DNA from 4 places in the Bacillus sp. NP247 genome. Region 3 is predicted to be linked to each of the others. Evidence: riboswitches for the same ligand, from Rfam matches in the RefSeq annotation. Region 3 holds a riboswitch; each other region holds the start of a gene.
What was found. Region 3 has a riboswitch for lysine ahead of KPL75_RS18445 (amino acid permease). Riboswitches for the same ligand answer to the same signal wherever they lie in the genome.

Region 1: it holds a riboswitch for lysine, as region 3 does, so the genes downstream of both, lysA (diaminopimelate decarboxylase) here and KPL75_RS18445 (amino acid permease) in region 3, are expected to answer to the same signal.
Region 2: it holds a riboswitch for lysine, as region 3 does, so the genes downstream of both, KPL75_RS23025 (aspartate kinase) here and KPL75_RS18445 (amino acid permease) in region 3, are expected to answer to the same signal.
Region 4: it holds a riboswitch for lysine, as region 3 does, so the genes downstream of both, KPL75_RS01900 (amino acid permease) here and KPL75_RS18445 (amino acid permease) in region 3, are expected to answer to the same signal.

Annotation. Positions count from the first base shown of each region.
Region 1 covers NZ_CP076653.1:4,060,150-4,068,310, reverse strand. Annotated here, with positions in the region: gene KPL75_RS21240 (nitrite/sulfite reductase) at 1-244, opposite strand, end outside; gene cysC (adenylyl-sulfate kinase) at 257-850, opposite strand; gene sat (sulfate adenylyltransferase) at 863-1,999, opposite strand; gene KPL75_RS21225 (phosphoadenylyl-sulfate reductase) at 2,038-2,742, opposite strand; gene KPL75_RS21220 (YezD family protein) at 2,829-2,972, opposite strand; SAM riboswitch class I at 3,045-3,153, opposite strand; gene lysA (diaminopimelate decarboxylase) at 3,424-4,740, opposite strand; lysine riboswitch at 4,921-5,102, opposite strand; gene KPL75_RS21210 (DUF3888 domain-containing protein) at 5,192-5,587, opposite strand; gene KPL75_RS21205 (LTA synthase family protein) at 5,841-7,727, shown strand; gene pssA (CDP-diacylglycerol--serine O-phosphatidyltransferase) at 7,893-8,161, shown strand, end outside.
Region 2 covers NZ_CP076653.1:4,407,256-4,415,416, reverse strand. Annotated here, with positions in the region: gene KPL75_RS23050 (MFS transporter) at 1-1,222, opposite strand, end outside; gene KPL75_RS23045 (8-oxo-dGTP diphosphatase) at 1,360-1,845, shown strand; gene KPL75_RS23040 (YndJ family protein) at 1,874-3,499, opposite strand; gene KPL75_RS23035 (DUF4166 domain-containing protein) at 3,505-4,116, opposite strand; gene KPL75_RS23030 (DoxX-like family protein) at 4,121-5,029, opposite strand; lysine riboswitch at 5,222-5,408, shown strand; gene KPL75_RS23025 (aspartate kinase) at 5,611-6,840, shown strand; gene KPL75_RS23020 (VOC family protein) at 7,121-7,573, shown strand; partial or broken gene KPL75_RS23015 (helix-turn-helix domain-containing protein) at 7,949-8,161, opposite strand, start outside.
Region 3 covers NZ_CP076653.1:3,522,180-3,530,340, reverse strand. Annotated here, with positions in the region: gene KPL75_RS18460 (ABC transporter ATP-binding protein) at 1-1,843, opposite strand, end outside; gene KPL75_RS18455 (ABC transporter ATP-binding protein) at 1,840-3,600, opposite strand; gene gapN (NADP-dependent glyceraldehyde-3-phosphate dehydrogenase) at 4,246-5,685, shown strand; lysine riboswitch at 5,865-6,046, shown strand; gene KPL75_RS18445 (amino acid permease) at 6,193-7,617, shown strand; gene KPL75_RS18440 (ABC transporter permease) at 7,678-8,161, shown strand, end outside.
Region 4 covers NZ_CP076653.1:338,572-346,732, reverse strand. Annotated here, with positions in the region: gene KPL75_RS01900 (amino acid permease) at 87-1,553, opposite strand; lysine riboswitch at 1,666-1,859, opposite strand; gene KPL75_RS01895 (GNAT family N-acetyltransferase) at 2,244-2,693, shown strand; gene KPL75_RS01890 (sulfite exporter TauE/SafE family protein) at 2,734-3,744, opposite strand; gene KPL75_RS01885 (VOC family protein) at 3,844-4,641, shown strand; gene KPL75_RS01880 (aminoglycoside phosphotransferase family protein) at 4,656-5,594, shown strand; gene KPL75_RS01875 (metallophosphoesterase family protein) at 5,608-6,351, shown strand; gene KPL75_RS01870 (nucleoside/nucleotide kinase family protein) at 6,475-7,143, shown strand; gene KPL75_RS01865 (GrpB family protein) at 7,338-7,880, shown strand.

The sequences.
Region 1 (8,161 bases), 540 kb from region 3:
GCGCGTTTGTAATAATCCCTGAAGGAATATTTACCCGCATCATAAAATAGCCAGCTTCTTTCGGTCTTTGCAAATACAATCCTGCCCATTTAAATGCGTCCCACTCTTCTTTCGGAATAGATTCGAATCCATTTTCTGCGTAGTATGGAATATCATTAAAAATTTCCAAACCATCTTTTTCTAATTTATTTTTCTCAGTCTGATTTAATTTTTCGTTATTAGCCCATACTTTTTCATAGCTCATTTTTAAATCCCCCTATATAAAACTACGCTCTTGTAAGTATTTCACGATTTGTTCTGCACATTCTTCAATAGAATACTTGTGCGTTTCTACAATTAATTCTGCTTGTTCTGGTTCCTCATACGGTGAATCAATTCCCGTAAACTCTTTAATATCACCTTTTCTCGCCTTTTTATAAAGTCCTTTCGGATCACGTTTCTCACACTCTTCAATCGGACAATTCACAAAGACTTCAATAAACTCATCTGCCGCTAATAGATCTCTAACTTGTTTTCTGTCTACTCGAAATGGTGAAATAAACGCTGTAAGGACAACAGTTCCTTGATCTACCAATAGCTTCGCCACTTCGCCAATACGTCTTATATTTTCCATGCGATCACTTTCAGAAAAACCTAAATCTTTATTTAAACCTTGGCGAATATTATCCCCATCAAGCACATAATTTCCGATATTCTTTTCAAATAGTTTACGAGCAACCGCATTCGCTACTGTAGATTTACCCGAAGCTGATAAACCAGTAAACCAAACTACAAAACTGTGATGCCCATTCTTCATTCTTCTCTCATCTTTTGAAACAGAAGCTGTATGCCAAGTAGTATTCGTATCCATCTCATTCTCTCCCTATTCTGTTACTACTTCTTTTTTCAAACCTTTAATTAATACTTCCACTACTTCTTTACGGCTAAATGTACTTGGCGGAATCTCACCATTCCTTAACATTTCTCGTACTTTCGTACCCGATAAGATGACACGGTCTTCTTTCCCATGCGGACATGTTTTCGTTGAAGCCATTGCTTCACATTTAGTGCAGTAAAAACTATGTTCAAAAAATAACGGCGTAATCCCTAACTCTTCTACTGTAAAATTCGTAAAGATTTCCTGCGCTTCATATGTTCCGTAATAGTCCCCTACCCCAGCATGATCACGCCCTACAATAAAGTGGGTACACCCAAAATTCTTTCTTACCAATGCATGAAATATCGCCTCCCTCGGTCCCGCGTAACGCATTGCTGCAGGAAATACACCTAAAAAGACACGACTTTTCGGATAATAGTTTTGAAGCAATACTTCGTAGCTTTCCATCCTTACATCAGCAGGAATATCATCTGACTTTGTTTCCCCAACAAGCGGATTTAAAAAGAGACCATCTACAATTTCAAGAGCAGATTTTTGAATATATTCATGGGCACGATGTACCGGATTTCTCGTTTGAAATCCGACTACTGTTTTCCAACCACGTTTTTTAAATTCTTCTCTCGTTTCAATTGGGTCTAAATGATAAGAGGGAAATTGCTTATTTTCAAAGCGTTTTATAAGCTTAATAGCTCCTCCAACGTAAACATTTGGTCGTTCATATAATTTTTTCACCCCTGGATGAGCCTCATCCGTCGTTTTATATACAAGTAGCGCTTCTTTTTCTTTATCAGGTGCAAAAATATCTTCTATTTGAATGACACCATATATATTTCTGTCGTTGACAAGTTTTACTTCCTCTCCAGCTTTTAGTCCCGCTGCTACTTCTTCTGTTACTGGTAATGCAATCGGTATACTCCAAACACTACCGTTTACTAAACGAAGCGTTTCTACAACTGAGTCATAATCTCTCTTCCCTAAAAATCCTGTAAGTGGACTATATCCCCCTGTCGCTAGCAGTTCTAAATCACTTAACGCAATGTTGTCTAATTCAATTTCTTTTTCAATTTGTGATACGTCGTATGTCTCATCTACACGGTTTATTAATTCGTTTATTGTAGTCATTTTCTATATCCCCTCTTAGCTTTATTTCAAGATTCATCTTATTGGTAATGAAGACCGCATTCGTTTTTCATTTTCCCGGCCCACCTACCATCTCTTGAATCACCACCCGCACCTACAGGTAACGTACACTTCTCACACCCGATACTTGGATACCCAATATCATGCAATGGGTTATACGGCAAGTTATGTTTATATACATATCGCCACACTTCTTTCCACGTCCAATGAATGAGCGGACAAACTTTAATAGATTGAAAACGATGATCTTGATTTATAAACTTTGTATGCTTACGCGTTTCTAATTGTTCCCTTCTCAAACCCGATATCCACGCCTTTTCCGCTGCAAGTGATTTTTCTAATGGTAAAATTTTCCTAATATTACAACAGAGATTCGGATTGCTTTCCCATAGTTTCTCACCATGCAACTTCGCTTGTTCATCAAGTGTAAGTTCTGGCTGTATTTCTATAATATTTAATGAAGGAAATCGTTCCCGCACTTTTTGAATTAATTCATACGTCTCTTTAAAATGAACATTTGTATCCAAAAATACAACTTTAGCAGATGGATTTACTTGGTTTATAAGGTGCAGTAATACCATACCTTCCACTCCAAAGCTACATGCGTATACAATTTCATCTTTATACTCTTTATAAGCCCAATTTAATACGGATAGCGCGCCTTTCGTTTCATCTTCTTCTGAAAATGAAACACCATTTTCTTCCCACGTTTCATACGTCAACATGTTCTTTCCCCCTGTAAAAGCAAAAAGACGGTTTTAACCTAATAAAATAGGTTAAAACCGCCTCTAGTTTTTCTAGTCAGCGCTTTTTACTTTAAACGTACTTTTTCACTTTTCTCTAATTGAATTACTTTTCCATCTTGCACCACAATTGTAATGGAACCATATTTCATATCAGCAAGCATCGCTTGAACTTTCTCAGATACTTCATCAAAATGTTCCCGTACACTCACGCGAACAGCCCCCCTTTTTATTCATAAAAAAAATCTTTCCCATTTCGAAAAGACTGTTCGGTAATATATTTTACCTTATCTTTCAAAATGGATTCCATTTTGCTGGATTTAGCACCTTGCTTTCTATAAGCAGGTTGCCGAGCTTCGTCGGGCCAGTTCCCTCCGCTTCTCTTGATAAGCTTTGTATTTGTATTTTATCACAATTCTGATTTTTTTCAATCCTAGTTTTCCGATATATTTTAATTATTTTATTTTATCCCGCTATTCGCGGGCATTAAAACTCCCACCTCAAAATTCGGCTGGAGCAAAGAAGTTAGGTGGGAGCCCTGCTGACCGTAAACGCCCGATTCGTGAGGGCTAATGATCAGTGGGGGATGAACAAAACCCCCACTGATTATTGTTTCACTTTATAAAAAAGGAATTGCCCATCCGAACAACTCCTTTTCCCTATTTAAATAAGCTCTTTAATACGTATGCGATCGTTCCCAATAATATTTTCATATGTCTCACGCTCTACAACAATTTGCGATGTTCCGCCTTTCGCAAAGACGACGGCCGGTCTTCGAATACGATTATAATTATTGGCCATCGAGTACCCATATGCCCCCGTACAAGAAACTGCTAGTAAATCGGAAGAAGCAACTTTCGGTAGATTAATATCCCAAATCAGCATGTCTCCACTCTCACAGCATTTCCCAGCAATCGAAACGAGTTCCTCATTCGCATCATTCCCTCGATTCGCTAGCATCGCTTCATAACGTGCGCTATATAAGGCAGGTCTTAAATTATCTGTCATTCCGCCATCCACTGATACATATTTCCGAATACCAGGAATGTCTTTCACAGATCCGACTGTATAAATTGTCGTTCCAGTATCACCTACAATGCTACGACCTGGTTCAACCCATATTTCTGGCAGCGGATATTCACATACTGTAAATTGTTCTCTCACTGCACTTGTTACAGCTCGCACATATGTCTCAAGAGTTAATGGCGTATCTGACTCTGTGTAGCGTATTCCGAATCCTCCGCCCACATTTAACACTTTTACTACATAATTCATTTGCTCTCTCACTTCTTCTAAAAATTGGCGAAGAACTTCAATTGCTCGAACAAAACCAGCCGTTTCAAATATTTGTGATCCGATGTGCGAGTGAATTCCTAGCACATTATAATTTGATTTTTGCAAAGCTAGCTCAATCACTTGCATCGCTTGACCATTTGAAACACCAAATCCAAATTTCGAATCTTCTTGACCTGTTGTTATATATTCGTGTGTATGTGCCTCTACTCCAGGCGTTACACGGATTAATATGTTCACAAATTTCCCATGTTGCATTGCCAAATCATGTAAGATTTCTAATTCTAAGAAATTATCTACTACAAAACAACCGATATTCGCCTGAAGAGCCATAATCATTTCTTCTTCTGTTTTATTATTTCCGTGAAAATGAATACGCGATGCCGGAAAACCAGCTTGGAGCGCAGTATATAATTCCCCTCCAGAAACAACGTCTAAAGACATATTCTCTTCACGAGCTACTCGGCACATCTCCATGCACAAGAACGCCTTGCTTGCATATGCTACTTGATAAGAGAAACCACTTTCTTTAAAAGCACGATGAAACGCGCGGCACTTTCCTCGAATAGACTCTTCATCGTATACATAAAGTGGTGTTCCGTATTGTTTTGCTAGCTGCGTCGTATCGCACCCACCAATTTCTAAGTGTCCTTGCCCATTGATTCGGCTTGTGCCGTGTAAATACATTTGAATTCCTCCCTTATTTCCTCTAAAACTCATAACCCCAATCTTCTATTCATTGCAGCACGCTTTTAGATAGACAAAAAACGCGCGGAACAATGTTCACACGCGTTTCTTATTAGGAAAAATATATATTGAAAAAATAAACGAGTTGTTATCTCCTCAAAATAAGAAACCGCATCAACATCTCCAAATAGCTCTCCATAAAATAAATCTTATGACAGTACTACATTTATTCAATGCAGTCCCAATATATGAATAAGATGGTTATTCTTATATTTCGGCAATAGTCCCTTTCAACCTATGATCACAGATTCCATTAAATCTCCCATAGCTTACTCTTTCCTATTGCGGCCTCTACCTTTGAGAGTAGATGAGGTAAGTCTATTTAATTTTCAAACATCTAATTGTTGCTATTAACAATACCAAAGGACCATTTTATTTGTCAAACAATTTTTTATATTGTTTTTTTACAGTTTAATTTTGTATCATTTGGTAAGCGCTTTACTGAAACCTTTGTCACTTCCCATTCGCCCTCTTCGTTATTAAATGTAATCGTTACCTTCTCAAATGGTGGAGCAATTTTCCCAGCAACACGTTCATACTTCGTTACTTCAATACTCGCTTGAAATAAATATGTACCACTATACACTTTTTTTAAACTAATAATTTTAGGACATTGATAAGGCTTCAAGCTCCCATATTGTTTTTCAATTGCCTTATTTATTTTTGGAAATAAAACAGAATAAAGTGCATCTTCCATAAGGGGTGCATCATATTGCGCTACTGACATACTCGGTGAGGCAAAAAGTATAACACTACTGCATACTATAAAATATAATAATTTTCGCATTATAACCTCCGTTTTATTACTCGATTCTTTCTGCGCACGATAATTATCATACATAGAAACTCCGTTTTATTGTCTCCCACTGCCCTTTTTCTACTCAATTATTATAAAAAAGCCCACAACTCTCTTTTATTTTCGTATAATGATACTCATAGTATAATAAACATAATAACAAAGGACTGTTCGTATATATAAAATGAGGCGCTAATCAAACCGGCTCACAAGAACCGTCATGCTTTTAGGAGAGGAGTATATTATGCTACAAAATCTGTTTCCAAAACTGCGATTTGCACTAGTTGCAGTCGTTTTATTATGGATAAAAACATATATTGTGTACAAGCTAGCATTTGATATTAGAATTGATAACTTCTTTGAAGAATTTATGCTTTTTATTAACCCACTAGCTTCGTTACTTTTATTTTTTGGTTTCGCTTTACTTGCATCTAAGTACCGAAACCGAATTATTATTGTAATTAGTTTTATACTGTCATTTATTTTATTTGGAAATGCAATGTTTTACGGGTTCTATAACGATTTTGTTACTTTCCCTGTTTTATTCCAAACAAATAATATGGCTGACTTAGGGACAAGTATAAAAGAACTCTTTACGTATAAAACATTACTTTTATTTGCAGACGCAATTATTTTAATGTTTATTTCGCATAAATTCCCATCATTTGGTGATAAAACACCACTTTCTCGCTCTGAGAAGCGAACTTTCTTTAGCGGTGTAACAGCATTATTAGCACTACAAATTGTTGTTTCAGTCATATATAAACCACAAATGTTCTCACGCTCATTTGATCGTCAAACTGTCGTGAAAAATTTAGGGTTATACACATATCATCTATTTGATATTACACTTCAATCTAAGTCTTCAGCTGAACGTGTATTTGCAAGTGGAGACGGGTTCTCTGAAATTAAAAACTATACAGACTCAAAAGATAAACAAGTTGATAAAAACTTATTTGGAGCTGCAAAGGGTAAAAATGTAATTTTAATTTCAATGGAATCTACACAAAGTTTTGTTATTAATAAAAAAATAAATGGAAAAGAGATTACTCCATTTTTAAATCAGTTTATAAAAGATAGTTTTTACTTCGATAACTTCTATCATCAAACGGGACAAGGTAAAACTTCCGATGCTGAATTTATCGTTGAAAACTCACTTTATCCGTTAGACCGTGGTTCTGTATTCTTTACTCATGCAACAAATGAATATACTGCCACACCAGAACAGTTAAAGAAATACGGATATTCTTCCGCTGTCTTCCATTCAAACGATAAAACATTTTGGAATCGTGATGTAATGTATCCTGCACTTGGATATGATCGTTATTTTAATTTAAATGATTACGTAGGCACTGAACAAATGTCTGTCGGTTGGGGATTAAAAGATAAAGAGTTCTTTGAACAATCTATTCCAAAATTAAAATCTTTACCGCAACCGTTCTATACGAAATTTATTACTTTAACAAACCATTTTCCATTTCTTCTAAATCCAGAAGATCAATATGTTGATGAGTTTAATTCGGAAAGCGGTGTTCTAAACCGCTATTTCCCAACGGTTCGCTACACAGATGAAGCTCTCAAATTATTCATTAACCAATTAAAAGAAGAAGGACTATACGACAATTCCGTTATTGTCATTTATGGGGATCACTACGGCATTTCCGAAAACCATAATGCAGCTATGGCTCAGTTCCTTGGGAAAGACGCTATTACACCATTTGATTCTATGCAATTACAGCGCGTGCCCCTCATTATTCATGTACCTGGTCAAGAAGGAAAAGTTGTCTCTAAAGTATCAGGGCAAATTGATATTAAACCAACACTGCTTCATTTACTTGGTATTAAAACGAATCAATCAGTTGAATTTGGAACTGACTTATTTATAAAAGAAAAAGATCCACTTATGGTAATGCGTGATGGTAGTTTTGTAACAGAGGATTATGTGTATACAAAAAATATGTGCTACAAAAAAAACTCAGGTGAAGAGGCAGATGTAGCACTATGTCAGCCGTATATTGAAAAAGCAAAAACAGATTTAAAACTCTCTGACAAACTGATTTATGGAGATTTATTACGATTCGATCCTAACAATCGATTTAAAACTGGAACGATGACAACGAAATTTGAATAATGTAGGAAGCAACTTTGTGAAAAGTTGCTTCTTTTTTACTTACACTTCAAATCTTTCACAAATTGGGAATTTTTTTCGTATGCGGAAGAAATTTATGGTATGATAAAATAAGTAAACTTTCGTACACTAATTAAGAATTTATAACAGAAAGCAAGGGATCAGATTTTGTATAGAGCAGCTATTCCAAACTTATTTACGCTCGGAAATTTATATAGCGGATTCTTGTCAATCGGCTATGCATCTTTAGGATATTATAAATCAGCTGCTATTTTAGTACTTATCGGGATGATGTTAGATAGTCTTGATGGTCGTGTTGCTCGTTTATTACGCGTTGATTCACAAATGGGAAAAGAGCTTGATTCACTCGCAGATGTTGTAACATTTGGCGCAGCACCTGCTGTTTTAATGTATTACACATCTTTTTCCAATTACGG
Region 2 (8,161 bases), 890 kb from region 3:
CAATTGTTATGATTACTAAAATAGCTAGCATTATAATTGTTATCTTTCCACCTATTACAGTAGCTAACCAGCCCACAACCACATATCCTAATGGTAATAAAGCAAATGAACCTAACATATCAAGGCTTGCCACTCTTCCAAATGCTTCTTCTGGTACAAGCTCTTGTAAACTTGTTTCCCAAATGAGCCCAAATATCATTATACCGAATCCTTCAATTGCCATTAATCCAATTAAAGCAGGTGCCCAAGAAACGAAAGGCATAATTAATAGTGCCATTCCACTTATTAAAACACCACCATATGCAAGTAATCCTCTCTTATGCCACTGCTGCCTCCCACCAAAAATTAGTGCTGCGATTACAGCTCCAGCACCAGAAGAAGCCATACCCAATCCATACACGTAAGCTTCAAAATGATGATGAACATTAAACAACCATGGAATTAATACAACGATAATGCCTGCATAACAAATATTAACGAAAGAAAAGACTAGAATAGTAATCCACAACCACGGATGGCTTTTTAGAACAAGAATCCCTTCCATAAAATCTTGTTTGTAATTGACTTTATTTCTTTCAAATTTCTGTACTTTATTGAACTTTATTTCTTTTAAAAATAATAAACATACAAATGATAGCAAGTACGTTACTGCATCCAATCCAAACCCAATTCCGGCGGATGTAACTGAAACAATCAACCCTCCAAGAGCCGGTCCAATTAATCGTATACCCTGATTACTCATTTGCGTTAATGCGTTAGCTGCATTTCGAATTTCCGGTACAAATACTTTCGCTCTTACAGCTGAATATGCCGGCTGAAATATACCTTCCATAAGTCCATATAATGCAACAAGTACATATAAAAGTGGAATCGTTAAAACGTCCATAAATATAAGTGTTGCAAGTAATAGCATTAATATGCAGCGGATTATATCTGTAAATAACATTAATTTCACCCGGTCAATCCGATCCACGACTAATCCAGCAAACGGTAACGCCAGAATATTAGGAAGCATGTACATTGCCATAGTCATACCCATTACAACTGTTGAACCAGTTAATGAATACACAACGACTGGCAGAATAACCATCGTTATCGAACTACCTAAAGTCGAAAGTAGTTGCCCAATCCATAAAAACTTAAAGTGTGGTGACACTTTAACTGGCAATAACAATTTACCGACATAGCCTAAATTTTTCTCTGTTGGTATTTCTCCTTGCATATCTCTCTCCTCTTTTCAAATGATTATAGACTTTATAACAAATAACCGAAAATTAATAACATTCCATTTTTAATTATATAAGAAACTATTATGTTATGGTAAAATTATCAAGAAAAGATAAAGGAGAATACATTATTATGCCTCAAAATTCTCATAACATCGAGCACCGCATCTATACAATGTGTATGATCCAGCGAAATAATGATGCTTTACTTATAAAACGCCCCGACCATCGAGGTTTTCCTGGCTACATAGCTCCTGGTGGAAAAGTAGACTTCCCAGAAAGCATATTACAAGCTGCTATACGAGAATCGAAAGAGGAGACCGGACTCCACGTTTCTAATTTAATTTTCAAGGGGTTAGACGAATACGTAAATCCGAAAGAAAATGTTCGATATATGGTATTTAACTATTGGACAGATTCATTTGAAGGTGAACTCCTTTTGAATCCTCCTGAAGGCGAATTATTATGGGTACCAATTGATGAAGCACTAAATCTTCCTATGCAAGATTGGTTTAAAGAGAGATTCCCATTATTTTTTGAAAAAGGTACGTTTGAAATTCAACGTGTTTGGGACCGAGACTTGGATAAACAAGTTGCTATGACAATTACCCATACGTAAAAAAGCTTGGAATCTCTCCAAGCTTTTCTTACTTTCCCTCTATTTTCTTAATCTCATAATCAATTTCTAAAAACTTAACTCCGAATATCCACATTCTATGGTTAGCTTCTAATATTTGATCCTTGCTCTCTTTAATAATAAAAGTCTCTGCTAATGGTAAACGTATTGTAAAGAAACGAGTATGTAAATAAATCCCCTCATCTCCCTTACCATTTCTTCTCAGCTTACTAGTAATGATTAAATCATTACTCTTATTACATAATTTCAAAACTCCCGTCATATTCGAATATGGTAAAGGTAATCCGATATTCATATATGTCTCATTCTTATGTGTATGTTTTGCGTAAAGAGCTACAAAAATAGATTCTCCTGCTTCATTTTTTCTTAGCCAAGCCCTTACATTCTCTCTTCCATCCCTCTCATCTATTATCCCAATGATAGAGCCATGCATCGTTTCCCACTTGCCGCCCATTCCTAAATATATTTGTCCTACACGCTTACTCATTTTCTCATAACAAAGTGCAACCGGGCGGAACCAACGAGTCCATTTAATATGCGATTGTAACTGATACTCTTTTGTATTTTCATAAAAACGAATAATACTTAAAGGAATCTTCGCCATGTCAAATGCCTCACTATGAAAATCATTCATTTTATCAACTAAACCTTTGTATTCCTTGCTATCTATTAAATTTCTGTTATGTAAAAATGCTTCACCAACTGTCGCATTTCCTCTTAACCTGCTCATTGGTTTCCCGTAATATTTATAATTCGGAGTACTCTTTTCAATCATCCAGCCAACAAATGCTGGTAACGCTACTCCAATTCCATTTACAACACCGTGAATCCAAATCATTTGTGCAATTGTAATCGTCATTACTTGTTTGAAATTTCCGTATGAATATATGAGTGAAAACATTATTGTTACCATAAGTGTACTGGATGAAAGAGTAAGGAGAATCTTTGCACTTATAGCATTAAATTTCGTTCTCCACACGTAAACTCCATATCCGTATATGGCACATAAATATATGAACACTGCAAAAAATTCAAACAACCTCGAATACGTAATTCCTATTGCAACTGTCATTGGAGAAATGACGATGATAAACATAATAGCGTCATATAACTTACTTCCCCGTTCTTTTTTTCTTCCAAGTAAACCCGCTGATAGCGGCAATAGAAATGCCGAGTAATGAAAGTGTGCAGCTGTGAGTAAAACAATGTCAGAACTAAAGTGCATAATTGAAAGTTTTGCTACAGAAGCAAAGAACCAAAAACCACCTAGAAACAAATAAATAAACGCACTATCTATAGCTGTTTCTTCTAGAGGCTTCCATCCTCTTTCTAGCAATCTACTTACACCAAATAATGCAAGAACCCCTGTATACATAAACCAAAGAAGAGCAACAACGAAATGATTTGTTACGAAAGCTAGCATCGCACTAACTGCTGCTATTGGATATAAAAATGATACAAATTTATAAAATAATAAATACGATCCATTCCGCCTTTTTTTGTCAATAATACAAAATGACATCGGTATAAATAACAAAATAGATAATAAAATAATTGCTTCAACAGGATTTACATTCGACCACTCACATATTAAAAAAATAATATAACAAGCAAGCCCAAATATTATATTTTTCATATCGTTTATTTCCTTTCCACAAATGTTCCCTTATATGAAAATAGTGAACCAATTAACGGATTCCGTACTTGTACATGAATTCGAAAACATTGCAGTGTTTCATCATAACTTTCTACAATTTTTGCCTCTCCGTATAAAAATTTCGGTAACGGTATTTTTCTTCCAAACATATAAAACCATTGTTTCTTTGAAGAAATATACATTGCCCCCGCCTCATCAATATAAAAATTCAACGTAGAAACGAGTATATGCGGTTCGCCAAAATAATCTACAATTTCATTATTCTCTTCATCCAACTGCATAACGGCGTTAAAATACCTTGTCTTATTATGAAAATAAAAAGTACGATTCCACCGTACAAACTCATTTCCATGTTCATCTCGCTCAGCGGTATTATGTATCGTAAATGGTACTTTCTTTCCTCGCTCAGAGAAAAACATACGAAACTTCGATGCAATTTTCAAAATCAATTTAACGAAAAAAGAGCCACCGTAAATTTCATCCATTTCCCCTTCTCCTGTAAAACTATTCTCTTCTGTAATTGCATACCGCTTCTGTAATTTTGGATGAAGATTTTTATAGGTATCTCCGAATAATCTTTCATAAATATTAACCATACATTTATCCCTTTCTCTTCCTCTTGCAATTTTTTGCGCTTGGCAAATTAGTGCTATTCATATAACCAGCCATCGATAACCCTATTAGAAGAAAATTTAATGTAATCGGATTAAACGGCTCTGTAAAACTTGTGATATTCGTAACTCCTGCCACTATAGTTAAGCCTATTAACATAACAATATGCAATATAAACAACTTTCGTTTTTGAAATGGCAATAGCCACATAACACCCCATATTATTTCTAAAAATCCAACTATTTTAAGTATAAAAATACTACTATCATTCGATCCGATTAGCGCAGAAAGCATCTTTACTTCTTCTGAATGAGTAAACATCAATTTCGGTACAATCCCTTGATATAACCATACGAAAGCAACTAAAAAGCAAACGAGCCAATACGTCATCGTTCTTCTAATTAGCAACTTAGGATGAAGTCCCTTTTCTAACCATAATTTTAAAGCATCAAAACTCCATGCTGTCGCCCAACCTAATAAAGGGCGAAAAACATATGAATCTATCACATTCCCTATATGACCAAACCTTGTATCATAATCATATTGCGTTTCAAAATGAATATGTTCTCCATTCGGTGTATACTTCCAATAACCTCGTCCTATTTGTATAAGTGATAGCTTATTGTCTGTCCAAAATTTCAAAGACGAAATGCGTTCCCCAGTGTCTTTTCTTATTTCACCAATCGATTCCCCTTCTCCGGCTATTTCAAGTCCAAATCCAATCTTTGTTTTATATAAAAACTTCTGTGGTTCTCCTTCTCTTTTCTCCAAATACGAGATTTCCGTAAAACGGGCATCCCACTCTGTATGTATATCAGGCTCTTGTGTATATGCCCATAGTTTCTCCATTGTTGTGTTCATTTTTGTTGCTACATAAATAGGCTGTATCTTCCCCATCCTTCCACCTCCTATACTCTATATTTTTAATGTACATGCAATGAATTGATTTTGCTACATTTTTCACAAACTAATCTGAATAAAAGATAGAATTTTAAAAATATATATAAAACACTTGATTCCCTGAAAAATTTAAATTATTATAAAACAAATGTTACCAACAACTTCATAAATCAAACACTCTCGCCTAAAACGTGAGATAGAGGTTGCAACGCTTATAAGTATTCTAAAGGAGACACAGAGATGTCTATGAATTTAGAGGAAAGGAAGTGTTGCCGAAATTGATAAATTTCTCTGCATTTATCAATTGGGGCTGTTTTCGAATAGAAACAGAACTGTCATATGTACAGACGTGTACGTATGAAGAGCTATCTACAAAAAAGAGATATCATTTTTTATGATATTCCTTTTTTGGCGGTTTTTTTATTAGCTCCGTTTTCTGTTTCCCTTTTCCTGTAACAGCACCATCCTCACTTATTTGAGATGGTGTTTTTTGCTTTTCTCTCTGGTAACTACAGGAATATTGGGATTTGTATATGTCCTAACCTATTCTTAAAAATGGACGAAAGAAGGAATTCGTAATGGAAACGATTGTACAAAAATTTGGCGGTACTTCTGTCGGAAGCGTCGAACGCATTCAACATGTAGCAAATTTAATTATTGAAGAATATGAACGAGGGCATAGTATTGTCTCTGTCGTTTCAGCAATGGGAAAAAGTACGGATAAACTTGTAGTACTTGCTAACGCTATTGCGGAAAATCCAAGTAAACGTGAAATGGATATGCTCCTATCTACAGGAGAACAAGTAACCATTTCATTATTAACAATGGCACTACAAACAAAAGGTTATAACGCAATTTCATTAACAGGATGGCAAGCTGGTATTACGACAGAATCTGTACATAGTAGTGCACGGATTACTGACATTAATACTGGTCGTATTCAGTCTCACCTTACTGAAGGCACGATTGTTATAGTAGCTGGTTTCCAAGGAGTAAGTGAAGAAAATGAAATTACAACACTTGGCCGCGGTGGCTCCGATACGACTGCTGTCGCATTAGCTGCGGCACTAAAAGCAAAAAAATGTGATATTTATACGGATGTGTCAGGCGTATATACGACTGATCCACGAGTTGTAAAAACTGCTTATAAATTAGATGAAATTTCTTATGACGAAATGTTAGAGCTTGCAAATCTCGGTGCTGGCGTATTACACCCACGTGCTGTTGAATTTGCTAAAAATCATAATGTCGTTTTAGAAGTACGATCAAGTATGGAACAAGAAAACGGAACAATTGTAAGGGGAGAATGTAACATGGAACAACAATCAATCGTTAAAGGTATCGCATTTGAGGATAATATTACACGCGTCACAATTAAAGGATTAGAACAAGGTGCACTTTCAACAGTTTTCTCTACATTAGCAGCGGCACATATTAATGTAGATATTATTATTCAAAGTATTACAAATGAAGGAACTGTTCACCTCTCCTTCTCGATTCATTCTAATGATTTAAGAGAAACATTAGAAGTGTTAGAACAAAATCAAGAGGCACTTCACTATGAATCTGTAGAACATGAAAATCATTTAGCGAAAGTATCAATTGTAGGATCTGGTATGGTATCTAACCCAGGAGTTGCTGCGAATATGTTCACTACTTTAAAAGAAGGCGGTATTCATATTAAAATGGTAAGTACATCTGAAATTAAAGTATCAGTTGTCATTGACCGTATTCACTTAGTAGATGGCGTTGAAGCACTCCATCAATCATTTATGGCGAAAATTGAGCCTTTAGTGCAAATGATTTAATTTCCGCCAGTAAAACTTACAACAAATTATATTAATCTATTTCCTTCCTATATAAATAGAAAGCTGTTTGCATAGTGGAAAGTGAGAAAAAGGTTATTTAGTTTAAAATAAAGTCGTTTGAAAAATAATAAAATTGTTAAAAAATAGAAGCAGATCATTCTATTCAACAATCGGGTAGTTATCTCCCACCTAACTTCCTCGCATTCGCCGAATTTTGAGGTGGGGGTCTTATTGCCCGCAAATAGCGGGATAAATTTTTACACATAAGGAGATAAAGACTATGACAAAAAACAAATTACTAAGAATGGACAATGTCAGCATCGTTGTAGAATCCCTTGATGACGCAATCTCTTTCTTCGAGGAGATTGGCTTGAACCTCGAAGGGCGAGCCACTGTCGAAGGTGAATGGGCTGGTCGTGTAACCGGATTGGGTACTCAGCGCGTGGAGATTGCTATGATGGTTACGCCAGATGGCCACAGCCGAATTGAACTTTCCCGATTTCTTACCCCACCTACTATAGCAGATCATCGGACAACTCCTGTAAACGCCCTCGGTTATCTACGCGTCATGTTCACCGTTGAAGACATTGACGAAATGGTATCCAGACTTACTAAGCATGGTGCAGAGCTCGTTGGCGAAGTAGTTCAGTACGAGGACTCGTATCGACTCTGCTACATTCGTGGAATCGAAGGACTTCTAATCGGTTTGGCGGAACAACTCGGTAACAAATAAGTAAGTGACGTTGTATAAAAAGCCTTTACTGAAATATACATTACTGAAGTGAAAATATTTGAAGAAAATTCTTACTCAATAAAAGGGCGATATTGTTGAATAAGAATTTTAAGCGACTTTATTATTATATTTTTTAGTGCAGTGAAATATCTTACTTTAAAAATTAGACAACTATATTTTTAACCCCGTCCTAACTTTAGAACGGGGTTATGCTTGTTTTAACTTTTAAAATTAGATAACTTTATTATCATTTTACACATAGATTTCAAGACTCTACACAAACAGCTTTTTAACATATTATCGATATCCAAAAATTATCATAAAACAATAAAACTACTCGTCATATCCTTTCCTAGGAAATATAACAGACTCTTCTCACTTTTTATTACATATCTTATCGCTCTTTCCCTTGAAAAAACGATCTATATTCATTCAAAATAACTTTCTTCACATCCGAGTAAAAAACCATCATGAATAATGCAACTCCTAATACAACAACCTGCATTCTTTCATAATCAATGAAAGCACTCATAATTAGCAATCCAAACCCCATATAAAAACCAAATTCATTCTCTTTCTCAAAATCCT
Region 3 (8,161 bases):
TAATAAACGTCGTTCGTCCTTTTTTCACAACTTCTAGCGCTTGTTGAATCATCGCTTCTGTTTCTGTATCAATACTGGAAGTCGCTTCATCTAGAATTAAAATCGCCGGATCAAAAGCAAGTGCCCTAGCAAACGATATAAGCTGACGTTCTCCGGTTGAAAGTGTACTTCCTTTCTCCGTAATTTTTTCATCTATGTTGTTTGCAAACCGTTCAGCACCAACATCACGTAACGCCTTTACGATGCGATCCTTTGAAATCCCTTCATTTTCTAAGCTTACATTGGATGCCACTGTCCCGCTAAATAAAAACGGATCTTGCAATACAATTCCCATATGTTCACGTGTTGCTTGTTTCGGCATCTTTGTTACATCGTGACCATCAATCGTAAGCTTCCCTTTTTGAAATTCATAAAATTGAAAGAGCACATTCATAATTGAACTTTTTCCCGATCCAGTATGGCCGACAAGTGCCACTGTCTCCCCTTGTTTCGCTTCAAAAGAAATATTTTTTAACACTTCGTCTTTTCCATTGTAAGAAAACGAAACATTATCGAATTTCACATTTCCGGTTAAGCGAGGCATACGTTCTTCTTCTACTGCCTCTCCCTTTTCCTCTAGCAATTCAAAGACACGCTCTGATGCAACACGCGATTGCTCTAAGTTAGCAAGTTGGTTCACCATGTTCGTAATTGGTGAGAATAACCTCGTTAAATAATCGACGAAAGCATAAAGTATCCCAAGTGAAACGATGCCCGAAGCGCTTAATGAAGCACCACCGAAATACCAAATTACACCTGTAAAAGCGATGTTTCTTAATACGGACACTAAATTATGCGAAGTTGCTGCATTTAAATTTAAAATTTTATTTTGATATTTAAAATAATCGCCATTGAGTTCTTCAAATTCCTTCTTCGTTTCACGCTCTTGACGAAATGCTTGAATAATTGGCATCCCTTGAATCGATTCATTCACTGTTCCGTTAATATCCGATAAACGCGAACGCATTTTATGATTGTATACAGACGCATACTTTCTATACATAATCGCCCAAACAATTAAAATTGGGATGATAAGTAAACATAGCGCCGCCAGTTTTACATCAAGTAAAAATAGCGCAGCGAAAATCCCGATAATATAGATGATACTAGAGACGAATGTCGCAAGCACTGTTACATATAAATCACGAATCGCTTCTGTATCGTTCGTTACACGCGATACAATTTTCCCTGCTGGTAAATGATCGAAATAACGAATTGGCAACGTTTGTATATGAGAAAAAGCATCCTCTCTCATAATTTGAATAATTTTGTTTGCTGCCTTCTGTAAGAAGAACTGCTTTCCGTATGCAAATAATGATACGACTACTAATAAAGCGAAATATCCGCCACCAAGTAGTAATAGTCGGTTTATTTCTGGTTTATAAAACGCAAATACTTCTTCTTTCGTTAAGGCTTTCACTTTATACACTTGCACTGCCTTACCACTTTGTACTGTAAGCATATCACCCTTAACAGAACGCGTTCCTTCAAGCGTTATTTTATTCGGTACAAAATAGTACTGAAAACCAACTTGAATCACTCGGACCTCTTTCCCTTTTTGCTCACCTTCCTCAAAGCGATCACTTCGCTTATAAAAGGCTCCATTATATGAAACAGCATCCTCACTCTTCTCTGTTTCATACCAAGGTCTCTCTATTCCAACGATATGCTCATCAATCATCGTTTTTGCGACGAAAGGACCCGCGAGTTCTGCAATGACGAAAACAAATAGCATCGCCATCGCTGCAAAGATTGGCCCCTTCACTTTCATCGCATATTGAAACAATCGTTTTGAAACACTCATATTTTCACCCCACTATCCGCACTTTCACTTTCACCTTGTTGTCTGCCGAACTGCTCAGCATACCAGCCCCCATTTCGAACGAGCGCTTCATGCGAACCTTCTTCAATAACTTCACCGTTATCCATAACGAGAATCCAATCAGCATGCTGCACCGCTGATAAACGATGCGTCGTTATAATCGTCGTCTTCCCGCTTCTTTCTGTTCGTATATTTTCAATAATTGCTGCTTCTGTGCGAGCATCAACAGCTGATAAAGAATCGTCCAAAATTAAAATTTCTGGATTTTGAATAACAGCCCTCGCAATAGAAATCCTTTGCTTTTGCCCACCGGATAAAGAAACACCTTTCTCTCCAACAAGCGTTTCTAAACCTTCTGGTAAAAACTCTAAATCCTTTTTAAACGCAGCTATTTCAATCGCTTTTTCAAGTTCTTCTTCAGTCGCTTCTCTATTTCCAAATAAAATATTTTCCTTCGCTGTTTTTGAAAACAAAATGTGCTCCTGAGGTACATACCCGATCCAGCCAAGTACGTTATCATTCGTAATTTTATCTAGCTTCACATCAGAAACCGCAATATCCCCTTCCCCAAGTGGATATTGACGAAGAAGCTGACGAACGAGCGTCGTTTTCCCGCTTCCTGTTTTCCCAACAACTCCAAGTGTGTCTCCTTGTTTTAATGAGAACGAAACATTTTTTAAATTTGTTTCAATTGATGAAGGATATGAAAAAGTAACGTTATCAAACTGAATGTAATCTGGCTCTTGTACAACCTTTGGATTTTTTGGATTCTTTACATCTGGTTCATAAGCTAACGTTTCATTTACACGATCGAGCGAAGCATTTCCTCTTTGCATAACATTAATCAATTCACCAATTGCAAACATCGGCCAAATCATCATCCCTAAATAAACGTTAAAAGAAACGAGCTCACCAAGTGTCACTTTTGATTGGAATACGAGATATGCACCGTACACTAAACCAATTAAATAACTAAGACCGACGAGCATTTTCACAGTTGGCTGGAATAATGCATCGATTCTTGCTACTCTCATATTTTTCTCGTATACGTCATCTCCTAAATGATGAAACCTTTCTTGATCAGCGTTCTCCTGTACGTACGCACGAATAACGCGTACACCCGCAATTGATTCAAGCACTTTATCGTTCATATCTCCGAACGCATCTTGTGCGACTGTAAATCGTTCATGTAATTTCTTTCCGTATCTATTCATCGCATATGCCATAATCGGAAGCGGTATAAGCGCAGCAAGTGTTAGTTGCCAACTAATTGAAAAGCCCATCATACAAACGATTGTAAGCATATATAGACTAGAATCAACGAGCGTTAATATACCAAAACCTGCTGTCATGGAGATTGCTTTTAAATCATTTGTCGCTCTCGCCATTAAATCGCCAGTACGATTTTTTTGATAAAACGTCGGTGTCATCTTAAGTAAATGCCCCATAAATTTTGAACGCATCGTTTTCTCAAGTACGAACGCACCGCCAAATAGTTGGTGCTGCCAAATGAAAGTAAGCACATACCCACCAATCGTTACCCCAAGTAAAATAAAAATATATTGCATAATCGCCTCGTTCGTTAAGGCTCCTGTTTTAATGTTATCAATTGTAATTCCTAATACTTTCGGAGGAATTACCTCTATCACGTTTACAATTAAAAGTACCCCAATTGCGATACTATACCTTTTCCAATGCTCCCTAAAAAACCATCTTAACTTTAGTAATACTGAAAACAATGTAACCTCTCCCTTCTCGTTCTCGTTTGATGAAGGCTTCTTTATCCACTATCTAGAGTCATCTCATTTACATTTCGAAAACCATAACATTTCATCACATTTTTCCACCTTCCAAATTCTGATTTTTATAGTAACCATACAAAGTATGGAAACAAGCAAATTAGACAAAAAAAAGCATACCGCCGCTTGACGATATGCAAAGGAATGCATAAAAGCGTACGTTACGATATACGCAACGTACGCTTCTCATAAGACAAAAAAGTCCTATATATCCGCACGGGTTGCGTAATAATATGAATGTTTTCCGCCGTTTAATACAGCTAAGCCCATTACATTTACGATTACAATCATTACGCACACCCCCTTCATTTATTTTCCATTTATAATCTTACAACTTTATTGAGTATTCTGTCAATTATTTTTTTCGTTATAGATTAAAATAATTTTTTATCACAAAAAATGAAGAATGGTTCATAACACGATAAATAAGTTTGAAATGAGGGAATCTTCTGCAAGAAAGGGCATACAAAATAAAAAAAGAATAAGAAATCGTTTTCACAAACATTTCATTTGAAAAATGTTATCAAACCCCCTACAATCACCTTATACTCACTCTTACAAGTTGCTATTTTAGGAGGACTAATCATGACAACTAGCAATACGTACAAATTTTATTTAAACGGAGAATGGAGAGAAAGCTCTTCAGGTCAAACAATTGAAATTCCATCTCCATACTTACACGAAGTAATTGGTCAAGTACAAGCAATTACTCGCGGAGAAGTAGATGAAGCAATTGCATCTGCAAAAGAAGCTCAAAAATCATGGGCTGAAGCTTCTCTACAAGATCGCGCAAAATATTTATATAAATGGGCTGATGAGCTCGTAAATATGCAAGATGAAATTGCCGATATCATTATGAAAGAAGTCGGTAAAGGATATAAAGATGCGAAAAAAGAAGTTGTTCGTACAGCTGACTTCATTCGTTACACGATTGAAGAAGCTCTTCATATGCACGGAGAAAGCATGATGGGCGATAGCTTCCCTGGCGGAACGAAATCTAAACTTGCGATCATTCAACGCGCACCACTTGGTGTTGTGTTAGCAATCGCACCATTTAACTACCCAGTAAACTTATCTGCTGCAAAACTTGCACCAGCATTAATGATGGGTAACGCTGTTATCTTTAAACCAGCAACTCAAGGTGCAATTAGTGGTGTTAAAATGGTTGAAGCACTTCATAAAGCTGGACTTCCAAAAGGTCTTGTAAACGTAGCTACTGGACGCGGTTCTGTAATTGGTGACTACTTAGTAGAACACGAAGGTATCAATATGGTATCGTTCACAGGTGGTACAAACACAGGTAAGCACTTAGCGAAAAAAGCTGCAATGATTCCACTTGTATTAGAACTTGGTGGTAAAGACCCTGGTATCGTTCGTGAAGATGCTGACTTACAAGATGCTGCAAATCATATCGTAAGCGGTGCATTCTCTTACTCTGGTCAACGTTGTACAGCTATTAAACGTGTACTTGTACACGAAAACGTAGCGGACGAGCTTGTTAGCTTATTAAAAGAACAAGTAGCTACATTATCAGTTGGATCTCCAGAACAAGACAGCACAATCGTTCCATTAATCGACGATAAATCTGCTGACTTCGTTCAAGGTTTAGTTGATGATGCTGTAGAAAAAGGTGCAACAATCGTTATCGGTAACAAACGTGAGCGTAACTTAATTTATCCAACATTAATCGACCACGTAACAGAAGAAATGAAAGTTGCTTGGGAAGAGCCATTCGGCCCAATCCTTCCAATCATCCGTGTTTCTTCTGATGAACAAGCAATTGAAATTGCTAACAAATCAGAGTTCGGTCTGCAAGCAAGTGTCTTCACAAAAGACATTAACAAAGCATTTGCAATTGCTAACAAAATCGAAACTGGTTCTGTTCAAATTAACGGACGCACAGAGCGCGGCCCTGACCACTTCCCATTCATCGGTGTAAAAGGTTCAGGTATGGGCGCACAAGGTATTCGTAAGAGCCTTGAGTCTATGACACGTGAAAAAGTAACTGTATTAAACTTCGTTTAATCTTATATTCAGCAGCTGATCTAATATTTAGGTCAGCTGCTTTTTATTTCAAAACCTTATTCATTCTCAATAACAAACTCTTCCCTATAATCTGATTATTACTATATCCATTGACGTATAAAAATACATTTGTTACTCTTAAACATGTTAATTTAATACATAAATCCTCATTCGTATCTCGATGAGGTAGAGGTTGCAATCATTAAGAGTATCATTTCAGGAGATGTAGTGGCATTGATGAATGAATGAGAAAGGAATGGTTGCCGAAGTAAGACGTGCCCACCATGCGCGCTTGCTGGGTCTGCATTTAATAAGTGCAGAACTGTCACAAACGTTTCGTTTGTGGAGAGCTATCGAGAGGTATGTCGTGGGTTTCTTATAAGATAGAAAGCATGTAGCGGCAAATTACGTGCTTTTTTTGTTTTGTTTGGACCTTCTCTTCCTTATCAGGAAGACATACATATCTCCTCGCTTGACTTGGTTATACTAACTTTGGAGGTATTTTCTATGCAACAAAAAAAATGGGGCTTTTGGGTACTAACAGCTTTCGTTGTCGGTAACATGGTTGGCGCTGGTATTTTCATGGTACCAAGTACGTTGGCACAAACAGCTAGCCCTCTCGGTGTCACTTTAGCTTGGTTAACAACAGGGTTTGGTGTTTTAATGCTAGCTCTTGTTTTCGGTAATTTAGCAATTCGTCGTCCTGATTTAACAACAGGGCCACAAAGTCATGCATATGCTTTATTCTCATCACCAAAAAAGAAAAAAATGGCTGGTTTCAGCATGGTGTGGGGATATTGGGTTGCAAACTGGGCAAGTAACGTTGCCATTATCACATCTTTCGCAGGATATTTATCACTCTTCTTCCCGATTATGAAAGATACACGACTACTATTTTCAATTGGCTCTTTCAATATAGAAGTCGGAAAACTAATTACATTTACTATTTGTTCCATCTTACTATGGGGAACACATTTAATTTTAACAAACGGTGTAAGCGGAGCCGGAAAACTAAACTTCTTAGCAACAACAACGAAAGTAACTGGATTCCTTCTATTCATCGTCGTTACTTTATTTGCATTCGAAGCTTCAAAGTTTGGACAATGGTACACACCGATGATTGATAAAGAAGGCGTATCACACGGTCTTCTATCACAAGTAAACTTAGCTGCTCTAACAACGCTTTGGGCATTTATAGGGATTGAATCAGCCGTTCTTTTGTCAAACAGAGCTACCTCTCCCAAAACAGTAAAACGTGCAACAGTTGCTGGTTTACTAATTACAGTTGCAATTTACTTAGGAATTACAATTTTAACAATGGGTGTACTTCACGTTGATAAATTACAAGCATCTGAACGTCCATTAGCAGATGCATTAAACGCTGCGATGGGTCATGGCGGCGGGAAACTTATGGCATTACTTGCTCTTACTTCCCTATTCGGTTCCATCTTAGGCTGGATTTTATTAAGCTCAGAAGTACCTTATCAAGCAGCAAAAGAAGGTTTCTTCCCTTCCTTCTTTACAAAAACAAATAAAAAAGGAAGCCCTATTTACTCACTACGATTAACAAACATTATGTCGCAAGTGTTCTTATTCTCAACATTATCAGGAACAATCGCGGAAGCTTATACATTCGTTATTACCGTATCAACTTTAGCCTATCTCATTCCATATCTCGTTTCACCAATCTTCCAGTTAAAACTAGTCGCAACTGGTGAAACATATAAAAATGAAATGCGGGCAAGAATTACGGATGGCGTAGTCGCAGTTATCGCAATTTGCTATGCACTATGGGTTATTAAAACCGGCGCATCCGATATAAAAACATTCCTTCTTGGAATTGGTTTATTCGTAATTGGCTTTGCCTTCTATCCATTAATGAATCGTGATCAGAAAAAAAATAAAGAAAAGAAAAACGAGCAAGTTGCATAACGCAATTTGCTCGTTTTTTCTTTTGTAAAACATATATAATAGAACAAAGAGGTGAAAAACATGTCAATTGAATCGCTATGGAGCAGTCGCTTCCAACAACATATTCAAAATATCATTACATACTTTGCACGTATGATTAACGGTTTACTATATAGCTTTATCTTTATTTCATGCGTTGGTGCATATTATTATGCTCAGTTTCTGAAAACATCTCCTTCTAAAGGAATATCTTTAGTACTCATTACAATCGTACTTACAACGATTATATCGAGATGCCCAATGCGTACATTTATTCAAAAACCTGATGCTGTCTATTTACTAGCACTAGAAGAGAAATTAACTTCTTATTTTAAAAAATCTCTTCTATATAATTACATCATTCAGCTTTTCCCATTATTATTTACGTTCCTTATTCTCGTACCGCTTGCACTGCAATCATTACAATTAACTGTACCTTTCTTATGTACAATCTTTACCGTTTTAATGATTACGAAAGCTTGGAATATTTACATGCATTGGATGTGGCGTGATAGTTATGAAAAAA
Region 4 (8,161 bases), 2.1 Mb from region 3:
CTATTATTGCAAAAACAGGAGAAATAGGGAAGGGAGAAGCATTGCATTAAAAAAACGAGCAAACAATTTTGTTTGCTCGTTTTACTTTATTTCAGTTCACATTTATCAAGTGGAATTACTTTCGTTTTCTTAGTAAATTTATAACCTAACCATAGTACTAAGAAGAGTGGTAAACCAATGTAAGAAACGAGTACACCGTTCCAGTCGATAGATGCACCCGTAAATGCTCCGTAGTTTTGACCTAAAATAACGATAACACAAAGTGTAAATGCAAAGATTGGACCGAACGGGAACCATTTCGCTTGATATGGTAAATCTTTCAAATATTTCCCTTGTGCAATATAAGCTTTACGGAAACGGTAATGACTAATAGCAATCCCTACCCAAGCAATAAATCCTGACATCCCAGAAGCATTTAATAACCAAATGTATACAACACCGTCACCGAATAAAGAAGCGATGAAAGCGACGCTACCAACTACTGATGTTGCGATTAATGCGTTAACAGGTACACCGCGGCTATCTAATTTCCCTAAGAACTTTGGTGCTTTTCCTTGGCGAGCTAAATCCCAAAGCATACGAGTTGATGCATACATTCCAGAGTTACCAGCAGAAAGTACTGCAGTTAAAATAACAGCGTTCATAACAGAAGCAGCGAAGGCAACGCCCGCTTTTTCAAATACTAGTGTAAATGGACTTACTGTAACATCACTCGCTGCAAGGCTATCAGTCGTATAAGGAATTAATAAACCGATAACAAGAATTGCTAAAATATAGAATAATATAATGCGCCAAAAGATAGAACGAATTGCCTTCGGAATATTGCGTTCTGGATCAGCAGTTTCACCAGCAGCTACTCCTAATAATTCAGTTCCTTGGAATGAGAAACCAGCTGCCATAAATACACCGATAATTGCCATGATGCCGCCATTAAATGGTGCATCTGCAACAGTGAAGTTTTTAAAACCGACAGCTTCGCCGCCCATAATTCCAAAAATCATCATAAAACCGACAATTAAAAAGATAATAATAGTAACTACTTTAATAAGTGCGAACCAATATTCAGATTCACCAAAACCTTTAACAGATAAATAGTTTAAGAGAAAAATAATAGCTAAACAAAGTCCACTCCAAATAAGAGAAGGGGTATCTGGGAACCAAAATTTCATAATTAATGTTACGGCTGCTAGTTCAGCAGCGATCGTAATAGCCCAGTTATACCAATAGTTCCATCCAAGTGCAAAACCAAGTGATGGATCAACAAATTTTGTTGCATAAGTGCTAAAAGATCCAGTAACAGGCATGTAAGCTGCGAGTTCTGCTAAGCTTGTCATTAAAAAATAAACCATAATTCCAATTGCGGCATATGCGACTAATGCACCGCCAGGACCAGCTGAATGGATAACACCACCACTGGCAAGAAATAATCCGGTACCGATTGTACCACCGAGAGAAATCATCGTAAGGTGACGAGATTTTAATCCGCGTTTTAATTCACCTTGTCCTTGTGTAGTTTGCGTTTTAGAGGTAGATTGATTTGTTGCGCTATTCATGTTCAACACTCCTTTTCTTGTAGGTTAGGAAGGAGCGGGGGAGAAAAATACAAAAAACCGCCAAAGGAATTAGGCGGAACGTTTCACAAATAACCACCCCATCATACCCTTCCGTTAAGATAGCACACCACGTTTTACACGGTAATTTTGTAAACGTGACAGTTCTGTTCCTTTCGGAGACAGCCCCAGCTCATATTTCCAGAGAAGAAATATAAACTTCGGCAACTTTTCCTTTCAAACGGAGTCAGTGACATTCGCTGTGTCTCGTCCATTTTACTTTTAAAAGTCGCAACCTCTACCTCATCGGATTGATGAGGATTTATATATTGCTAAGATATTTAATATATGGCAATTGTAATGACTTTCTGAATATATTGCAAGGAATTTTGTTAGGAAAAGTCAAAAAATATCGGTTATTGTATAGGAAACGCTTGCATAACTCCACCCGAACCTACTATTATGTAGCAATAAGCAAAGAAAAAATTGTTATACAAATGTTTCGCAAAAAATATTGAAAAACCCTTTAAAATTAAAAGAAAATTCAGAAAATATAATTCGACATAACTATCAGAAGGGGATTATTCCTTAAATTCGTTTCAAAGAATAAGTATAAATCCGACAAATAGAATGAATATTCTTTTTATTTCTGGTAAAATTGAGGTATTGTTTAATTGAAAAGGGGATATCATTATGAAATTAGAAACGGAAAGATTACATATAGTACCGTGTACAGAAGAATGGATTCAAATTGCGGATAATCAAGGATACAATAGTGGCCCACATATTGTAGGGCATATAGAAAATGTGAAACGAGATGTGGCTTCATTACCGTGGGGACCGTGGTATGTTATTCGGAAAGAGGATGATGTGGTTCTAGGTGATATAGGATTTAAAGGGAAACCGAATGAGCAACATACAGTAGAAATTGGTTACGGATTTATTGAGAAATATTGGAATAAAGGGTATGCAACAGAAGCAGTTAGTGAATTAATGAAATGGGCTTTTCAAACAAGGGAAGTGGAAACGATTATAGCGGAGACACTCCTTGATAATTATAGCTCTATTCGTGTATTAGAGAAATTACAAATGAAAAGAGTAAATAGTACTGAAACGATGGTCAATTGGAAAATAGAAAAATAAAAAATACCGCTCGAAGTAAATCGGACGGTATTATTATTAATTATGGTAACATTTGTTTTTGATCTTTCGGATAGCCGGCTGTCGATACGTTAGAACGATTGGAATGATTACGAACAGCAATAAAAATAGATATAATAACGACAAGACCAACTGCAACGTAAGAAAGTGAAATAATAGTTGGATCTACTTTAAATGTAGTAAGCAGTGTACGAATATTCGTAAAGATTATAAGGCCACCAACTAGTACGCCAAGTAAATGAGAAGGAACGATGCGTACTAGCCATGCGGCGATTGGTGCAGCGACAATACCACCGAGCATGAGAGAAAATACCCAAACCCAGCTTACTTGTTCCCAGCCAAGTGAAATGAAAAAGCCAATCGTTGCAGCGAGTGAAACAGGAAATTCACTCGTATCTACAGATCCAATAACTTTTCTAGCTTCATTTCCTCTTGCAAGTAGAACAGGTGTCGTAATAGGTCCCCAGCCACCACCGCCAGTTGAATCAACGAATCCTGCGAACAGACCGAGTGGTACAAGTTGTTTAGCAGACATACGCTTATTTGAAGAAACAATTTGTTTTTGAATGATGAATCGTAATAAAATATAAACCCCTAAAGTAAATAAAAATATGGAAATGTACGGTTTAATTACATCACCAGGTAAATTGCTTAAAAAACATGCCCCAATAAATGCGCCAATTGCTCCTGGTAATGTAAGTCTGGAAACTGTATATTTATCAACGTTTCCAAATTTGATATGAGATGCACCAGAAGCGGCGGTTGTAACGACTTCAGCTAAATGAACTGATGCGGAAGCTACAGCTGGTGCGATACCAAACATTAATAATAGTGAGGTAGACGTTACCCCGTACGCCATACCAAGTGCGCCATCAATCAATTGAGCGAAAAATCCAATAATAGCAAAGACAATTAATTTCTGCATAAATAATCCCCCTGTAATAATAAATGAAAAAGACACTTTTCCCGTATGAGAAAAGTGCCTTTGGTTTTTCCAATCAGCAATAATTAAATTTGTTTCATTATAATACATATTAATCGTATAAATCAACTGGGTTTTAAGGCTTTTTGAATTGAATGAAAGAAAAATAAAATATACAATAAAAGGATGGAGAGAAAGGGGAGAAAGAATATGTTAGCATTTGATCATCTCGTTCACGCAGTGCATTGTACACCGGGGGAAGCGGCAAAACAAATGCAGGAGCATGGATTTCATACTGCATTAGGCGGTGAGCATACGACTTGGGGTACTTGGAATAGTTTATGTTATTTTGATTTATCATATATAGAATTTTTAGCAGTTCAGCATGAAGAAAAAGCGAAAGAAGCGGAAAATCCATTAGTACAAGAAACAGTGGTGAAATTAAAAAATGGAGAAGGGATGCTACAAATCGCAATTCGAACAGATGCAATTGAAGAACTAGCAAATAAGTTTAATAAGCACGGCTTACATACGATAGGACCATTTGAAGGGAAACGGATGAGAAAAGATGGTCGGCTTTTAGAATGGAAAATGTTATTTGTAAAGCAAGAAGAGAATGGACCGAAATTACCATTCTTTATACAGTGGAATGAAACGGATGAAGAAAGAAGAAACGATTTACGTAAAATAGGGACGATCACTGAACATAAAAATAAAGTACAAGAAATTGAAACGATTCATTATACGGTGAAAAATGTTCGAGAAACAGTGCGGAAATGGAAAGAAGTAATGGAGCTAACTGCAAATTCAATCATACAAAATGAAGAATGGAATGCTGAGTGTCAAAGTGTATCGTTTGGTGATGTTCATGTGCAGTTTTGTGAACCGATTGGGGAAGGGCTGGTTCAAGATCGCCTGAAGAACCAGGGCGAATATCCATTTGCAGTGGAGTTTAAAGGGGAAAATAAACGAGAGCATGAAGTGTTAGGTAGTTTGTTCGTATATTGATAGAGGTGAGTTTTGTGGAAGAAATGTTAAGAGAGATAGAAAGAAAACTAGAGTGGTCACGTATTGTAAAATGTACAGCAATTACAAAAGGTTTTTCACACGAAGAGAAGTATAAAATTGATCTAGAGAATCGAGAAACTTATTTTGTAAAAGTGTGTGATTCTGCTAATTATGAACGAAAACAAGAAGAATATATGTATATGAAACAATTGGAGTTATTACATATTCCAACGCCGAAGTTAATTCATTTCATAAAACTTGAGGGATTAAATAAATGTGTTCAAGTATTTGAATGGACCCAAGGTGTAAATGGTGAAGAGAGCTTAAGTAAGCTATCGGTGGAAGAACAGTATAATGCAGGAAGAAAAGCAGGAGAAATATTAAAGAGAATTCACTCGATAGAAAGAGAAAGTGCAAGTAATAAATGGGAAATATCTAGGTGGAATAAGTATGAAAGGTACATAGAGGCATTAGCAGATTATGAGGTGAATTTTCTGGATTTGAAGCCAGTATTAACCTTTGTAGAAAATCATAAAGACTTATTGAAAAATCGACCTATCACATTTTTACACGATGATTACCACCCAGCAAATAGTATGATTCACAATAAGGAGTTTATCGTTATCGATTTTAGTGGATATGATTTTGGCGATCCAATACACGATTTTTATAATGTAGCGATTTTTACTACAAGAATAAGCAAACCATTTGCGGTTGGTCAAGTTCACGGTTATTGCGGAGGTGAACCGTCACTCCATTTTTGGAAACTGTATTCATTATATGCAGCGATGACATTCCCAGCGGATATCGTATGGACAAACCGAAGCACGCCACACTTAGTAGGGGATATGAAAGAAAGATTGAACCGAATTATAGAAGATCATAATCATTTTTCATCTTATATTCCGAAATGGTATCAATCATATCATGTGGATATAATAAACAATAAATAATGGAGGGATTCATTTGGATAAAATAGCGGTAATTTCAGATATTCATGGTAATATTCCAGCATTAGAATCTGTGCTGCAAGATATTAAATTAAGAGGCATCGAGCGCATTATTTGTCTTGGAGATTTAGTAGGAAAAGGTCCTCATTCTAGCGAAGTAATTGAAATCGTTCGTAAAGAATGTGAAGGAGTTGTTATGGGGAATTGGGATGATTTTATTACAAAACCGACTGAATTTGAAGCGTTAAAATGGCATCAAAAACAATTATTAGAAGAACAAAATGAGTATTTAAGAAGTTTACCATTTTCAATCGAGTTTTATATGAGTGGCAAACTGATTCGTATGTTCCACGCTTCACCGAGAAGTTTATATGAAAGAATACAACCACATGCTTCAAGAGAAGAGCGTGTTAGTATGTTTGAAAATAGTGATTTGACAGAGAATATAGAAGGAGAAAGAAAACCAAATGTCGTTTGCTACGGTGACGTTCATCAAGCATACATTCAAAATTTTAGGGGGAAAACGTTATGTAATGCTGGTAGCGTAGGAAATCCACTTGAAATTACACAAGCTTCCTATTTAATTTTTGAAGGAACATACAATGAAAAAGAAGCAGCGAGCTTTTCCATTCAACTCGTACGAGTACCATATGATATTGAATTAGCCATCCGATTAGCAGAAGAGCTCGATATGCCAGAGATTGAGGAATACAAGCAGGAGTTACGAACTGCTTTGTATCGGGGGTTTAAAGGGAAGTAAGGAATATGTAACTCAATAAAAATATATCAACGATTTTTCAAATATATCGACTTACTGACAAACAGTGATGAAGTTTATTTATTATAATTATATTATGTAAACAGAGTTGCGGGAGGGAATGTCATGCGCCGAAAACAACGCATTAAAAAAATTGCAGATCATATTTTAACTTTAAATTTAGCACATCCAATAAGAGTTGGAGTAAGCGGTATTACGGCATCAGGAAAGACAACATTTGCTAACGAACTAGCAGAAGAACTTAAAAATCGTGGAGAACAAGTAACACGCGCTAGTATTGACGATTTTCATAATCCGAGAGCAATTCGATACGCGCAAGGAAAAGAATCCGCAAGAGGGTATTATGAAGATGCACATGATTATACAGCCTTCAAAGAAAGGTTATTAAAGCCTTTAGGGTCTAACGGAAATTTACAATATGAAACGATTTCTCATAATTTAAAAACGGACATCCCTGTACAAAATGTGCCGCTAGTGGCCTTGCAAAATATGGTGTTAATAGTAGATGGAACATTTCTATTGAAAAAAGACGTTGAGCATTTATTTGATTATAAAATTTTTGTAGATACAGATTTCGAGATTGCGAGAAATCGTGGTGCAAAGAGAGAGACAGAAGCTTTTGGGAGTTATGAAGAAGCCGAGAAGATGTTTTTGAATAGGTATCATGCAGCTTGTAAGATGTATATAGACGAGCATAATCCTAAAGAGTGTGCGGATGTTGTATTTCAGAATAGTAAACTTGATGATCCGGAAGTTGTATTTAAAGGAATATAAAATCGTTTATATAGCAGAATAAAAAGGGTTTAGCAATCTATGCTTCAAACGCTACCAAATATAGATGTAATAAAAATTATTGCAGTTTTGAATGAGTTAAAATAATGAACTGAAATACTTTATCTCTATAAACATGAAACATGAAATTTAAAAATGAAAAATAGTGTTATACTTTGTGGAAGGAGATGTTTTGGATGGATAAAAAAGATAATCCGAACAATTGGCCTTTGTGGGCGAATGAGTCAGTAGAGATAGTTCATGCAAATCCTGATTGGCATGATAAAGGGAGATGTGAAGAACAGCAACTTTATGAACTGCTTGCTCCTCTCGGTATAAGCGAGGTAATACATATAGGAAGTACATCCATACCTGGTTTACCTGCAAAACCTATAATTGATCTAATGGCTGAAACAGAATCATTTGATAGAGTGCTAGATATTTCAGCTAAATTGGCTATATATGATTGGCATTATGTAAGCCCAGAATTAGATGAAAGACCTTGGAGAAGGTTCTTTGTGAAAGTTAAGAATAATAGGCGTGTAGCTCATCTGCATTTGATGGTTAAAGGAACTGAGCGATGGGAGCAACAACTTTTATTTCGTAACCGTTTACGAGAAAATCCGCAATTAGTTTATGATTACTCAAATCTTAAGCAAGAGTTAGCTAAAAGATTTAACCAAGATAGAGAAGCATACACAAAAGCTAAAACAGAATTTATTAAACAGGTTCTAAAATGATTACAATTTTGATTGTAACTGCGTTTGAATACAAATGAAAAAACTATACTTTATTTTATAACCTAAAATTATATAAAATGCATGTAAACAAAGTGAGAGACTTCGGTGTTCCAATGTATTTGTACTATGCCAATACTTATATTATATGTATTTCCTTTTATTTCTTGGGAGAAATTTTATATAATTGAATCAATTTCATAGAAGGATAGGTACTAAAACTATATTAAAAATCGGCTGGATTTTATGAAAATAATTACAGGGGATAAGGAAAAAATAGGTTA